2 linked regions of the Cohnella herbarum genome follow. The protein of the gene in region 1 interacts with the protein of each later gene in a pairwise test. Links are inferred from orthologs where the notes say so. Each region holds a gene or a part of one and is shown on either strand. Other genes may lie near its edges. The genes, in order: nusG and rho.

The links.
Region 2: the proteins of nusG (region 1) and rho interact in binary tests that used the Escherichia coli proteins (3 or more experiments, as listed by UniProt). The link is inferred for Cohnella herbarum from one-to-one orthologs.

What each region holds. Positions count from the first base shown.
Region 1 is NZ_CP051680.1:4,514,853-4,522,028, forward strand. The notes cover bases 941-3,739. They hold nusG (transcription termination/antitermination protein NusG), read right to left. Parts: upstream 2,708-3,739; coding sequence 2,174-2,707; downstream 941-2,173. Other genes in these bases: rplA (50S ribosomal protein L1), read right to left, coding at 941-1,535; rplK (50S ribosomal protein L11), read right to left, coding at 1,660-2,085; secE (preprotein translocase subunit SecE), read right to left, coding at 2,733-2,942; rpmG (50S ribosomal protein L33), read right to left, coding at 2,961-3,110; sigH (RNA polymerase sporulation sigma factor SigH), read right to left, coding at 3,553-3,739. In the rest of the region: rplJ (50S ribosomal protein L10), read right to left, coding at 26-526; more of rplA, read right to left, coding at 840-940; more of sigH, read right to left, coding at 3,740-4,203; HH215_RS19295 (NYN domain-containing protein), read right to left, coding at 4,369-4,902; 23S rRNA (guanosine(2251)-2'-O)-methyltransferase RlmB, read right to left, coding at 4,910-5,704; HH215_RS19305 (Mini-ribonuclease 3), read right to left, coding at 5,933-6,370; cysS (cysteine--tRNA ligase), read right to left, coding at 6,367-7,176. UniProt on the Escherichia coli protein: Part of the processive rRNA transcription and antitermination complex (rrnTAC). The complex forms an RNA-chaperone ring around the RNA exit tunnel of RNA polymerase (RNAP).
Region 2 is NZ_CP051680.1:5,994,593-6,001,941, reverse strand. Bases 2,920-5,891 are described here. They hold rho (transcription termination factor Rho), read right to left. Parts: upstream 5,078-5,891; coding sequence 3,761-5,077; downstream 2,920-3,760. Other genes in these bases: murA (UDP-N-acetylglucosamine 1-carboxyvinyltransferase), read right to left, coding at 5,130-5,891; HH215_RS25565 (radical SAM family protein), read right to left, coding at 2,920-3,745. In the rest of the region: HH215_RS25585 (two-component system sensor histidine kinase NtrB), read right to left, coding at 1-1,104; HH215_RS25575 (hypothetical protein), read right to left, coding at 1,642-2,046; rpmE (50S ribosomal protein L31), read right to left, coding at 2,159-2,356; more of HH215_RS25565, read right to left, coding at 2,495-2,919; more of murA, read right to left, coding at 5,892-6,380; fba (class II fructose-1,6-bisphosphate aldolase), read right to left, coding at 6,497-7,349. UniProt on the Escherichia coli protein: Facilitates transcription termination by a mechanism that involves Rho binding to the nascent RNA, activation of Rho's RNA-dependent ATPase activity, and release of the mRNA from the DNA template.

The sequences.
Region 1 (7,176 bases):
CTTCTTATTTTGATAGATTCTAACCTTATGCGCTTGCTTCGTTCTTCTCCGAAACCGCTTTGACGGCGAGTGCGAAGTTGCGAACCGGTGCTTGGAGAACGCTAAGCAACATGGACAGCAAACCTTCGCGGGAAGGAAGATCCGCAAGTGCCTTCACTTGAGCCGCATCGTAGAAACGTCCGTCTACGATACCGCCTTTGATTTTCAATGCGTCGTTCTTCTTCGCGAAATCGCTCAGAATTTTAGCTGGAGCTACCGCATCGGTACCGAACGCAACAGCAGTCGGTCCTGTAAGAACGGCATCAAGTTCGCTAAGCTCAGCGCTTGCAGCGGCACGGCTTACCAAAGAGTTTTTCAACACTTGGAATTCAACGCCGGCCTCACGCAATTGCTTACGAAGCAAAGTGACTTGAGCTACGTTAAGTCCGCGGTAATCCGCTACTACCGTGCTCGTGCTCTCGCGCAGTTTCGTTGCGATCGAATCCACTTCTTGCTGTTTCGCTTGAATGATTTTTGCATTTGCCATTGTGTACACCTCCTAAGTCTTGGCATTACCGTATTATCGTCTTCCAACGAGTCAGAGGCATAAGAAATGCCCCCGCAGACTTCGCGGAGGCATGACGTGATCTCGCTCTTATGATCAAAATGCGACGCACTTTGCATAAAAGAAAAACTCTATCCACACACCTCGGTAGGAAATTAAGCTCACGCGAAAGTTCATTCGCGCTGCACCTACGGTCTACGGTATCCATATTCGATTATCAACTTGACCAGCTTACCATGGAAGGCAAGCCATTGTCAAAGTCAGTTCTTACCGTTTTTCGGCTTCCCGCAGTTGACTACAGTCGGTATCCCGCTGCGTTAACGCGCGCGCCTGGTCCCATCGTCGAGGAAATCGAGACGTTCTTCAGGTATACGCCTTTGGAAGACGCCGGTTTAGCGCGGTTCAGCGCGTCCATCAGTGCTTTCAAGTTTTCGTCGAGCTTCGCGGAGTCGAACGATACTTTACCGATCGGAGCGTGAATTTGTCCGGCTTTGTCCAGACGGTATTCGATTTTACCGGCTTTGATCTCGGCGATGGCTTTTGCAACGTCGTTCGTTACAGTGCCCGCTTTAGGGTTAGGCATCAAACCTTTACCCCCGAGAATACGGCCCAATTTACCTACTTCGCTCATCATGTCCGGAGTAGCGACGCAGACGTCGAACTCGAACCATCCTTGTTGGATTTTAGCGATGAGGTCAGCATCGCCTACGTAATCCGCGCCGGCTGCTTCAGCTTCTTTCAGCTTGTCACCTTTTGCGAATACGAGGACGCGTTGCGTTTTGCCGGTGCCGTGAGGCAGAACGACTACGCCGCGCACTGCTTGATCTTGTTTTCTCGGATCAACGCCGAGACGGACAGCCGCTTCGACGGTTTCGTCGAATTTGGCCGTTGCCGCTTTCTTCACGAGCTCGATTGCTTCCAACGATTCGTAGGTTGCATCGCGGTCGATCAGCTTAGCGGACGCTACATATTTCTTACCTTGTTTAGCCAAGTTGTTTTCCTCCTTTTGTGGTTTTAACGGTTTGTTTCAATCCGCCCTCCCGAGTCGGGAACGGCAAGATTTCTCCTCCCACTTACGCGTCCATGCGGACGCGTGGAACCGCTAGATCAAGCGATTAGTCTTCGATAACGACGCCCATGCTGCGGGCTGTTCCTTCGACCATACGCATAGCCGCTTCAACGGATGCCGCGTTCAGATCTTGCATTTTTTGCTCTGCAATATCGCGAACTTTAGCACGTTTAACAGTAGCTACTTTTTTCTTGTTCGGCTCGCCGGAACCTTTTTGGATTCCTGCAGCTACGCGGAGCAATACCGCTGCCGGTGGCGTTTTTGTTTCGAACGTAAAGGAGCGATCCTCGAATACGGAAATGACGACCGGAATAACCAAGCCGGCTTGATCCGCGGTGCGAGCATTGAACTCTTTACAGAATTGCATGATGTTAACGCCAGCTTGACCTAGTGCAGGACCGATTGGCGGCGCAGGGTTAGCTTTACCCGCGTTAACTTGCAACTTTACCAATTTGATGACTTTTTTTGCCATTGTTGCACACCTCCCTGACCCGTAATGCGGTTTAACGGGACTCTCGTCCCTCCCGCTCGTTCAAGAAACCCAAAATACACGAAATTTCTTATATTTTTTCCACTTGAGTGAAATCCAACTCAACCGGGGTTTCCCTGCCAAACATGTTGACATGTACCTTAAGCTTGCTCTTGTCGACGAGAATTTCTTCTACGGAACCGACGAAGTTAGCGAAAGGACCGACTTTGACCCGTACGTTTTCCTTGAGTTCGAAATCGATGACCGGCTTAGGCTCTTCCATTCCCATATGTTTTAGAATTCCTTCTACTTCATCGGGAAGCAATGCCGTCGGCTTCGATCCGGACCCCGTGGAGCCTACAAACCCGGTAACGCCCGGAGTATTGCGAACCACGTACCAAGAATCGTCCGTTTGGATCATCTCGACAAGAACGTATCCCGGATATACTTTACGCATAACCGTCTTTTTCTTACCGTCCTTGTTGACGATCTCTTCTTCCATAGGAACAAGCACCCGGAAGATTTTGTCTTGCATACCCATAGATTCCACGCGTTTTTCCAGGTTAGCCTTGACCTTGTTCTCATAACCCGAATACGTGTGCACTACGTACCATCTTTTCTCCATGGAAAAGCCACCTTTGGTTCCTGCGTCAGATGATGAGATCGACGAGGGATGAAATACCGATGTCCAAAGCCCAGAAGTAGATCGTTACCAACAGCACAGTCACTATTACGATGATCGTGTAGCTGACGAGTTCTTTCCGGTTGGGCCAACGGACTTTCTTCAATTCGTTCCAGCTGTCAGCAAAAAACGAAAAAAAGGACCCAAAGTTTTGTTTCATCTTGGCCAGGAAAGTCACGTTCATACCTCCTAGGAGTTAACGCGTTTCGCGATGAGGATGATGTTCATTGCAAAATTTGCAGAACTTCTTCAACTCGATGCGATCGGCGTGTGTCCGTTTGTTCTTGCTTGACGTGTAATTCCGTTGCTTGCAATTCGTACAAGCTAGTGTGATGATCACGCGCATCCCTTCCACCTCCCGGGATCATAACTTCATAAAAATACAACCATTCAGCGGAAACCCCAACTTGGCGAACCAAGGCCGAGTTCGGAACCGGAATTGATGACGAGTCATCAAGACAACAATTCCTGGTGTTTCGCCGATGATTCAGAGCCAGCGCATAAGAAACCACGTTAAGGTTACTAAAATAATTTATCACAGGGGGTAATCGATGTCAACGAAAAGTCGCCAGGCCCCCTCTGGTACTATTCTTCCATTTCTGCGCAAGGTTTAATCAGTACCGTTGCATTTAATCTCTTTTACTGGTTTATTAGCCTTTATAGAGACGCCAAGACTACCTCCCGCCATGCGGCAACGAAACCGGACAACCCTTATGAACGTAAATAAAAGCAGCTCCATTAAGGCTGCTCTTGTGGTCGAATTGATGGGTTATGAAATCCGATAATTGCTAGGTTCCCAGGTCGCGCACTTCCAAATAACGCTCCAGCTTTCGTTTCACCCGTTGCAAGGCATTATCGATCGACTTTACGTGACGGTCCAAGTCGACCGCGATCTCTTGATAAGACCGACCATCCAGATACAGCATCAGAACTTTGCGCTCCAAGTCGCTTAGAATCTCGGACATCTTATCTTCGAGTCCGTAAAATTCCTCTTGGTTAATGATCATTTCCTCGGGATCGCAAACTCTCGAACCGCAGATAACATCGAGGAGCGTCCTATCGGAATCCTCGTCGTAAATAGGTTTATCCAAGGAGACGTACGAATTAAGGGGGATATGTTTCTGACGGGTGGCGGTTTTGATCGCGGTGATGATCTGGCGGGTGATGCACAACTCGGCGAAAGCTTTGAACGAAGCCAACTTGTCGCCTTTGAAGTCGCGAATCGCTTTATAGAGGCCGATCATCCCTTCTTGTACGATATCTTCCCGCTCCGCGCCTATTAGAAAGTAAGAGCGCGCCTTAGCACGCACGAAATTCCGATATTTGTGAATGAGGTACTCCAACGCTTCGCTGTCGCCCAGTCGCACGAATTCCACGATGTCCTCGTCGGCCTTGAAGTCGTACTCTCGTGTTGCCAGCCTCTCCAAGTCGACGCTCATGAACATTCCTCCGGTCTGCATTGGCGTACTGGAACTTCTTACTGGAACCTCTGACTCTACCAAACTATTAACAATATACTTGAAAAAGTGCATAGCGTCAATGGATTGGCCGTTTATCGCCGTTCGGCGACCGTGGTAAATTTGTAAATAAAAGTAATGACTCTGCTAACTATCGCCTAAGCCGCGTCTCATTCGTTCCAATCTGCGTTGGATGTTTTCGGGCAGTACGCCGTCCAACGGATTTTTCTTAATCTGGGAATCCTTCCGAATGGCGGCTTGTATTTCGGTCCTGCTCTGCCGCACTTCCAGTCTCAGCTCGCGCGCCGAAACCCGCAAAGCACCCAAACCGAAAGCCACGTGCTGCTCGACTTGATCGGATGTCGCGACATAGATATTACGCCGAACGGACGTCCATTCCCCTACCAAACGCTCGATGCATTCGTCGGCCGTTTCCCTTTCACGCGTATACACGACCCGCATTTTCTTGCGATGACGGTATTCCGCTCCGGCGCCCGGCACGCGGAACGCATCGAAGACGACGATCACGACGAGTCCCGCATAGCTCTGGTAATCCGACAGCATCTCCAAGAGTTGGTCGCGCGCGTCTTCCAGCTTCTCGTTCTTAAGAACGGCCAGCTCAGGCCAAGCGCCGATCATGTTGTAGCCATCCACGAGGAGGATGTCCTCGCGTTGGAACATGCGTTTCTCAGGCATGATCGGATGCCGGACTGGACGGGGTAACGCCTCTCTTCTTCTGAGCTTCCGCGCGCTGTCTCACGACTTCGTACAGGATGACTCCCGCGGCGACCGACGCGTTCAATGAATTAATTTGACCGGCCATCGGAAGCGAAAGGATGAAATCGCATCTTTCCTTGACGAGTCGGGATAATCCCTGACCCTCGTTGCCGATCACGATCGCGAGCGGTCCGGTCAGGTTCGTCTCGTAGAAGCCCTCCGAGGCGCCGACATCCGCTCCCGCGATCCACAAACCGGCTTCTTTCAGCTTCTCCATCGTTTGTACTAAGTTAGCCACGCGCGCAACGGGAACGTATTCTACGGCGCCCGCCGAAGTTTTGGCCACCACCGCGGTTAATCCCGCGCTCCGGCGCTTCGGCACGATAACGCCATGCACTCCCGTGCAGTCGGCTGTCCGCAATACAGAGCCGAGATTGTGCGGATCTTCCACTTCGTCGAGCAACACGATCAGTGGCGCTTCCCCGCGTTCCTTGGCGCGAGCCAATAACTCGTCCACTTCCGCGTAAGCGACCGCGGCCGCTTGGGCGACGACTCCTTGATGCTGCATATCCGGCACTAATCGATCGAGCTTGCTCTTGTCTACTTGCTGAACGACGATGCCGCGCGCTTTGGCTTCCTCCATGATCGGCTGGATGAGGTGCCGTTGGGCTTGGTTGGACATGAAGATCTTATTGATCGACCGCCCCGCCTTCATCGCCTCCAACACGGGATGCTTGCCAGCTAAATATTCGTCGTCACCCTTCAAGGCGCTTTCCTCGACCCACTGCTCATTATCCTGTGTCGATTCCTTATTCGCCGGCGCTGCGGCATAACGCTTATCCTTCTCCTTGCGTCCGCCGCCGGCGGAATTCCATCCGCCCTTGCGCTCGCCTTGACCGGACGGCCTTGCGCCGCCGCCTGCTTGACGGTTCCCCGAAGCTTTCGGATATTGATTGCTCATTGTCATCTTCCTTTATCGTTTATTGCGTACCGTCTATAGCGATTGAGATTCGAACGCTAATTCCACGAGCTGTTCCAGGCGATCCTTCGCCCCATGATAGTACAGATGCCCGACAAGACACTCCAATGCGGTTGCATGGCGATAATCCGCGGGATCCGCGTTCTTCGGCGGCTGTCCGGATTTCGTATTGCGGCCTCTGCGGACGATGTCCGCCTCCTCTTCCGTAAGCAACGGCATCCATCTTTGCAATAGCTTGGCTTGCGCTGCCGCGGATACGTATGTCGTTGCCGCGCGGTGAAGTTCATGAGGCTTACGGCTAGAGCAAGCAATGAGTTTCTGTCTGATATAGATCTCGAATACGGCATCTCCGATGTAGGCCAGCACTACGGGCGAGAGCAAGTGCGGCGGCACGTCGGCAGGGACCACCGGCGCAATGACGGGAGCTAAAGGCCGACTTACCCGCTCCGTCATTTGCGCCGCCAACGAATGCCTTGCGGCGTATCTTCCAGTAGAATTCCCCGCTCCGCCAATAAATCGCGGATCTCGTCCGCGCGGGCGAAATTACGGTTCGCCCGAGCCGTCGTCCGCTCGGCGATTAAGGCGTCGACCTCTTCGTCCAGTAAGCCCGCTTCCTCGCTCTCCGGCAACAAACCGAGAATGCCGTTCATCTCGCCGATTTGCGACAAAATAAATAGCAAATCCGTTTCGCTTACGACTTCCCTTTGCAAATACGCGTTGACTTCGGATACGAGGCCGAACCATGCCGTGATCGCGTCCGGCGTGCTGAAGTCGTCCTGCATGCGGGAATGAAACTCTTCGTTAAGCTGCTTCAACCGAGCTATTAAGATTTCGTCGCTTGCCAAGGAAAGATTGCCTTTGGCGACGGAAGAGAGTCTATGCTTCGCGTTATCCCGGCAATTGGTCAAGCGTTCGATGCTGTTGGCCGCTTGGCGAATCGTCTCGTCGCTGAAGTTAAGCGGACTGCGGTAATGGGTCGCCAACATCAAATATCGAATCGCGTATTTGCTCGTCATCTTGAGAAGTTGTCTAACGTTGATTCCATTGCCGAGAGATTTGGACATTTTCTCGTTATTGATGTTCACGAAGCCATTATGCATCCAGTACTTGGACAACGGCTGTCCGGTCAAAGATTCGGATTGGGCGATTTCGCACTCATGGTGGGGGAATTGCAGATCATGCCCGCCCCCGTGAATGTCCAGCGTATCCCCCGCGTATTTGCGCACCATCGCGGAGCACTCGATGTGCCAGCCCGGACG
Region 2 (7,349 bases), 1.5 Mb from region 1 along the record:
AGGCATCCATACGGTGAATTGACTTCCCGCTTCATCGGAAACGACCTCGATCCTGCCCCCCAAATCATGAACGATTCTCTGGCAAACGGACAGCCCCAGCCCCGTCCCCTGAGGTTTCGTCGTGAAGAACGGATCAAACACCTTCTCGAGAACGTCTGCGGCGATCCCAGGTCCTGTATCCGATATTTCCACGGCGATTTTGTCGGATTCATGGGGATAAATGCACTCGCGAATTATTAATGTCCCTCCCCCGTCCATAGCCTCAATCGCATTTTTCCCCAAATTCAGGAATACTTGCTTCAATAGTTCCTTATCCGCCAAGATTGGAGGAAGCTCCGGTTTCGGATAGTAAAGAACGGTCACCTTGTGAAGAAGCGCTTCGTTTCGGATCATTGGAAGAATTTCTTGCAACACCCTCCCTATCCTCATCGGTACCTGCTTGATTTCCTTCGGCTTGCTAAGTAAAAGAAATTCGCTGACGAGCTCGTTGACTCTATCTATCTCAGACAACACGATGCCGACGAACTCCTGTTCCTTGCTCATGCTTCGCTCCAAAAGGGTTTTGTTCAGCAGTTGCATGAACCCTTTGATCGCCGTTAACGGATTACGGATTTCATGCGCCGTACCCGCCGCAATCTGACCGATCGTCTTCAGCCGATCCGAGCGCCTGATCTGCTCTTCAAGCGCCAAAAGATGGGATACGTCCCTGAAGAGAATAAAGGCTCCAGTCACCGCCCCGTTATCTTGAAGTACTTCCCCGTCCAACATGAGCTTAAAGCTAATCTTGTCCCGCTTCCAATTTAATTCACGATTGCGAAACACTTCCCCTTCAAGCAAGCTCCGATCGAACGGCCTGGGGTGTAACGGAAGCATTTCAAAACACTCCTCGATGGTTTTATCTATGATGTCGTCGCGATTACACCCGAACAGGGTGCAAATCATCTCACTGATCTCCACAACGCGAAATTCCCGATCCAGAAGAAGAACGCCAATGCCCTCGAAGTTCAGAAAACGTTGCGCAAACTTCTGAAAGAAGCGTTCTCGCTTCAATTGATTCGAAGCAGCGGAATCGTCTTCCGCAAGCATTGCCGGTTCGTCCATCATTTGTATTCACCTCCGGTCAACGAGCCAGCCCAATTGTAAATATTCGGTATATTTTATAATTTCCCTCCTTCGGACCTACGCCAGAAGAAGTATTTTCTGACGGAATGGACTGCAAGGACGCAACAAAAGAAGCGCCGCGGCACCCTAACGGGCCGAAGCGCTTCTTAATTGGAATTTCATATGCGATTAGAGTTAGAACCGTGCACCTGATTTCGATAATTGTGATCCAGCCGAATAAGAGTGAGTCGCTCAGGCCGAGCTACCCTCCAACACAAGAACTAAACCACTTATGGCTGCTTCCTTCCGGACCTGACCGGGTTCATGGCCGTCCCTCGCGGAGGACCCTGCCGTCAACACGGCACGAAACCTACCGGAACCTGCATCACAAAACCTAAAACAGGAATTCAACCTCGCTGGAGCGGATTGCGAGTTACAGGGCACCGCTACCTCCCCGTCTAGCACGGCAAAACTAAGTATAGCGAATTGAAGCGGGAAGTGCAACCAAAGGAAACAGTTCCCTCGCATTTACTTTTAATATTACTTCATTGATTTGACATGTATGGTATACCTAGGATAATTAAACCTCAGAACCGTAGCCGCCTGCTGTTCGACGGTGGGAATTTCACGCGCTTTAAGACCGGGGGCAAGCTTAATGGTTACGTATGCGTCTGCACCGGTAAATGTAATATTCGAGTCGGCAACGCCAGGCACTTTGCGGATAGCGTCCCTCATCGAGCGATTATCGCGATCGTAATTGGTCACGATATGGTGACCGGGAAGACTCGGATTGCTGTTTGCCCTGCCTAAGTAGCCATCGTTGGCGTAGCTCTTAGCCTTCATCCCGTTCGAATTCGTTTTGGCATTGTTTCCGCACCCGGATAAAATCAGCAATGCGCATACCGTAACTACCATCCATTTCATCGTTTTCCGTTGCGTTTGCATGAAAAAAACCTCCCTTGTTATCCCGTAGGATTTCAAAGGAGGCTTATCTCTATACGGAAAATTTTTTATGACAACCGAGCATGCCGAACGACATTGGCTATCGGTTGCATAATTAAATACCGTATTTCTTCTTGAATTTGTCTACGCGACCGCCTGCATCGATAAACTTCTGTTTACCTGTGTAGAACGGGTGGCACGCCGAACAGATCTCTACTTTAAGATTCGATTTGATCGAACCTGTTTCGAAAGTGTTTCCGCATGCGCAAGATGCCGTAATCACATTGTATTGCGGATGAATGGATGGTTTCAAAGGGTTCACCTTCTTTCTGCCCTGGATCAACATGCGGATCCAGAGTAATAGACACATGATGGGATTATAGCACGTTGTCCCCCGTCATGACAACAGTCGGCTTCAAGCACAATTTTCCTTGTCGCCATAATGCGCCGTTTAGAGCTGCACGACCGGAGGAACGTGAGTATAAGACCCAATCACGACATCCGGCAGTTCCTGCTTGTAGATCTCGAGCAGAGCCTTCATCCCGTAAATCTCGCCTTGAGCGGGAGGAATGAGGGATAAATACGCGTCCGGGTCGATATTCAGGTTGCGCATTTGGATCAATTTCAATCCGGTCCGACGGGCGAATCCGATCATCGCTTCGATCTCTTCCTCGCGGTCGGTGACTCCCGGGAAAATCAAGTAATTGATGGACGTATACACGCCTTTGTCCGTTGCGTACTTCAAGGACTTCTCTACGTTCTTCAGCGTATAACCGCGCGGTTTGTAGTACGCGTTGTAATGTTCGTCGATCGCGCTAATCGTGCTGACCCGCATAAGGTCGAGCCCTGCATCGGTGATCGCCCTCATATGGTCGGATAAGCCCGCGTTCGTATTGATGTTAATGTAACCGAGAGAAGTCTTCTCGCGAACGCGTTTGATCGCCTCGATAATCGTCTTCGCCTGCGTTGAAGGCTCACCTTCGCAACCTTGCCCGAAGCTAATGATGGAGTGCGGCTCACGCAGATGCTCGAGCATAATATCCACGACTTCATCGATCTCCGGCTTGAACTTCAAACGAGTTTGCGGAGCGACGAATCCGCTATCGTCGGGTTGTTCCGAGATGCAGCCGTAACACCCCGCGTTGCAAGAGAAGGACACCGGAACCGCGCCTTCCAGACGCTGCAGGAACGTATTAGATGCCGTTAGGCATTCGTATTCCAATGCGCAATGAGACAGATGCTTGTACAGCTTGTTGTCCGGGTAGGCGGAGAGCAGTCGGTCGACCTCGATCTTCAACTCGTCGCGATCGCAATTCTCGGGATTCCAAGGCTCCGGATCGTCGCTCTGTCCGGCGGCTACGTAGAAACCGCCGTCCTTCCATACGACGGCCGTATAGCCGAAGAGAGGAAACTTCTGCGTCTTGTCCGTCTTGGAGTAGCCCGGGACATAATACCGGGTGAAGCCTTGCGGCAATAGAGCCCCGACGGCTTGATAAGCACCGGGTAGCAATTGCATCTTCCCGCTGGCCGGATCCATGCCGACCGGGCGGGTATGGGGAAGCCCTACTAACGTGGCCCCCGCAGGCAGCGGAATGAGCTCGTCTTCCAGAAGCTCGACGAGATCGTTGCCGCTACGGGCGATGCCATATAGTTCAGGGTGGTCAAATACGTTGCCTTGTTCGTCTGCGTAAACTAGATGCATGGGCTGCGCCCTCCTCTACACTCTGGAGGGGCTGCTCCTCGTCGGGCGGCGTCCTCCACCGGATCCCGACGATGACGGGCTAGGCGCGCTCGGCCCCCCGCTCGTATCCAGAGAATCCAGAAATTCTTGGTTTGTCTTCGTATTGGCAAGCTTCTTGAGGAAGCCTTCCACGAACTCCATGGAATCGTTCATGCTCTTGCGAATCGCCCACAGCTTGTCGAGCGCTTCCTTGTCGAGCAGTAATTCTTCCCGTCTCGTGCCGGACCTTCTAATATCCAAAGCAGGGAATATGCGACGTTCCGAAAGCTTGCGATCGAGATGCAGCTCCATGTTCCCCGTCCCTTTAAACTCTTCATAAATAATATCGTCCATACGCGAACCCGTTTCCACGAGCGCGGTGGCCAGTATCGTCAGGCTTCCGCCTTCCTCGATGTTACGCGCCGAACCGAAAAACCGCTTCGGACGATGGAACGCCGCCGGATCGATACCCCCGGATAACGTACGTCCGGACGGTGGAACGACTAAGTTATATGCCCTCGCAAGCCTTGTGATGCTGTCTAGCAGAATCACGACGTCCCGCTTGTGCTCGACAAGCCGCAATGCCCGTTCCAACACCAGCTCCGCGACCTTGATATGATTCTCGGGCACCTCATCGAAAGTAGACGCGATAACCTCGCCCTTGACCGAACGCTGCATATCCGTCACTTCTTCCGGACGCTCGTCGATCAGAAGCACGAATAAATCGATTTCGGGGTGATTGATCGATATGCTATTCGCAATCTCTTTAAGCAGTAGCGTTTTACCTGCTTTAGGCTGCGCAACGATCAGTCCACGTTGTCCTAATCCGACGGGAGCTACAAGATCCATAATGCGAGTGGATAGATGGGTGGGAGACGTTTCGAGCTTGATCTTCTTCTGCGGATACAGCGGGGTAAGTGCAGGAAAATGCAGACGTTCTGCAGCGGTTTCGGGAGTGACGCCGTTCACGGCATTAACTTGCAGCAATCCGAAATATCGTTCGCTTTCTTTCGGCGCCCGGCATTTACCGGAGACAAGATCCCCCGTCCGCAAATCGAACTTGCGGATTTGCGAAGCCGAAATATAAATATCTTCGGGACTCGGAAGGTAGTTGATCGGCCGTAGAAACCCGAACCCTTCAGGTAAAACCTCGAGCACGCCTTCCATGAACATCAAACCGCTACGCTCCGCTTGTGCCCGCAAAATCGCGATAATCAGTTCCTTCTTCTTCATCTGGGCGTAATTATTGATTTGGTGCTGTTTCGCGAGCTTATAGAGCTCGGTCAACTTCAGCCCTTCCAAATCGGCCATCATTAAATCCGTCAATAGAATCCCCACTTTTATTCAGAAATCGACTGCTCGTTCGTTACCCTTGCCGCCAAACTTCCGCGCCTAAATTGCTAAGCTGCGTAACTAACTTCTCGTAACCACGGTCAATATATTCAACTCCGCTAATTTCGGTCGTGCCCTCTTCAACGGTAAGCGCGGCAACGACAAGCGCCGCCCCTGCCCGCAGATCGGCAGCTCGTACTTTAGCGGCATTAAGAGGTCCGCCTTCGATAATGGCGGAACGGCCTTCCACCCGAATTTGCGCACCCATTCGCGCTAGTTCCGGGACATGCTTAAAACGATTGTTGTACACGTAATCCGACAGTACGCTCACCCCGCGAGCTTGCGTAAGCAGGCTTGTCATCGGGGATTGAAGATCCGTAGCAAAGCCCGGATAGACGAGCGCCTTCACGTCGACCGCCTCGTAGAGGGATTGTCCTACTACGCGGATGGCTTCGTCCATCTCGTAGACGTGTACGCCCATTTCCTGCAATTTCGCGGTCATGGCTTCCAAATGTTTAGGAATAATATTATCGATAAGGACATCGCCACGGGTCGCCGCAGCGGCTATCATGTATGTTCCTGCTTGTATGCGATCGGGAATGATAGAATGACGGCATCCGTGCATTTCCTGAACGCCTTCGATGCGGATCGTCTCCGTACCGGCACCCTTGATCTTGGCTCCCATTGCATTCAGCAACGTGGCCACGTCAATGATTTCGGGTTCTTTCGCCGCATTCTCGATCAATGTCAATCCTTTGGCTCTCGAAGCCGCCAACATAATGTTAATCGTGGCTCCAACGCTAACGACGTCCAAATAAATTTTGGCGCCTCTTAATTCTTTAGCTCTGATCCGAATGGATCCATGATCATTGGTGACTTCGGCACCCAACGCTTCAAAGCCTTTAATATGTTGGTCGATGGGACGCGGCTCGAAATTGCAGCCTCCGGGTAACCCGATCGTCGCCTCGCCGAATCTCCCTAACAAAGCCCCCATTAAATAATAAGAAGCTCTGAGCAACTTAACTCTTCCATTAGGCATCGGAACGGATCTCATAGCGGAAGGATCGATAGACATCGTGTCATCCTGCCAAGATACTTTGCCTCCAAGCTCTTCTAACAATTCCGCATATACGGCCACATCGCTTAGTTGAGGCAGGTTGTCCAGCCGTACTTCCGATTCTGCCAGTATCGCTGCGGGAATAAGAGCGACCGCGCTATTCTTTGCGCCGCTGATACCGACCGTACCTCTAAGCGGTCGGCCTCCCCGGACCATCAATTTTTCCATGAATGCTGTCTTCCTCCTCGTGTTGTTGTCGGAGGAATTCACCGACACATGAAGGAACGGGAAAACGCCTTAAGACGTTTTCCCGCGTATCATTCGATAATAAATTTGTAATCAGCTTACGCTTTGTTGCTGCTTCCGAACAGACGGATTTTCTCTTGAACGACAGCCTTCATCGCATTGCGAGCAGGCGTCAAGTATTTACGAGGATCGATGACGTCGGCATCTTTGCCAAGAACTTGGCGAATTGCAGCCGTGCACGCGACTTGGTTCTCGGTGTTAACGTTGATTTTGCCCGCTCCGGCAAGAATCGCTTCGCGGATCATATCGTCGGGAACGCCGGAGCCACCGTGAAGAACGATAGGTACCGGAATTTTCGAAACGACTTCTTTAATAATATCGAAGTGAATTTTCACTTCGCCTTTGTACATTCCATGAGCCGTACCTACCGCGATAGCCAAGCAATCTACGCCGGTTTCTTCATAGAAACGGATCGCTTCTTCAGGCTTAGCGAGCGATGCGTCCGCTTCGTCTACGCTCAGATCGTCTTCGACGCCGCCGATTGTTCCGAGCTCACCTTCAACGGATACGCCCATCGCATGAGCGGCTTTAACGACTTCTTTGGTCAAACGGATGTTATCTTCGAAAGAGTGATGCGAACCGTCGAACATAACGGAAGAGAAGCCCGCGCGGATACATTTCATCGCAATATCGAAATTGCTGCCGTGATCTAAGTGCAAGGCGATTGGAAGGCCGGATTTCTCGGCAGCCGCTTTAGCGATCGCAACCGTATATTCCATCCCCATGTACTTAAGAGCGCCTTCGCTGACACCGAAAATGAACGGCGAGTTTTCTTCGATCGCCGCATCCGTGATCGCTTGAGCGAACTCCAGGTTGTTCATATTAAACTGACCGACTGCATATTTGCCTGCTTTGGCTTGCGGTAAAAATTCGGACATCGATACTAATGGC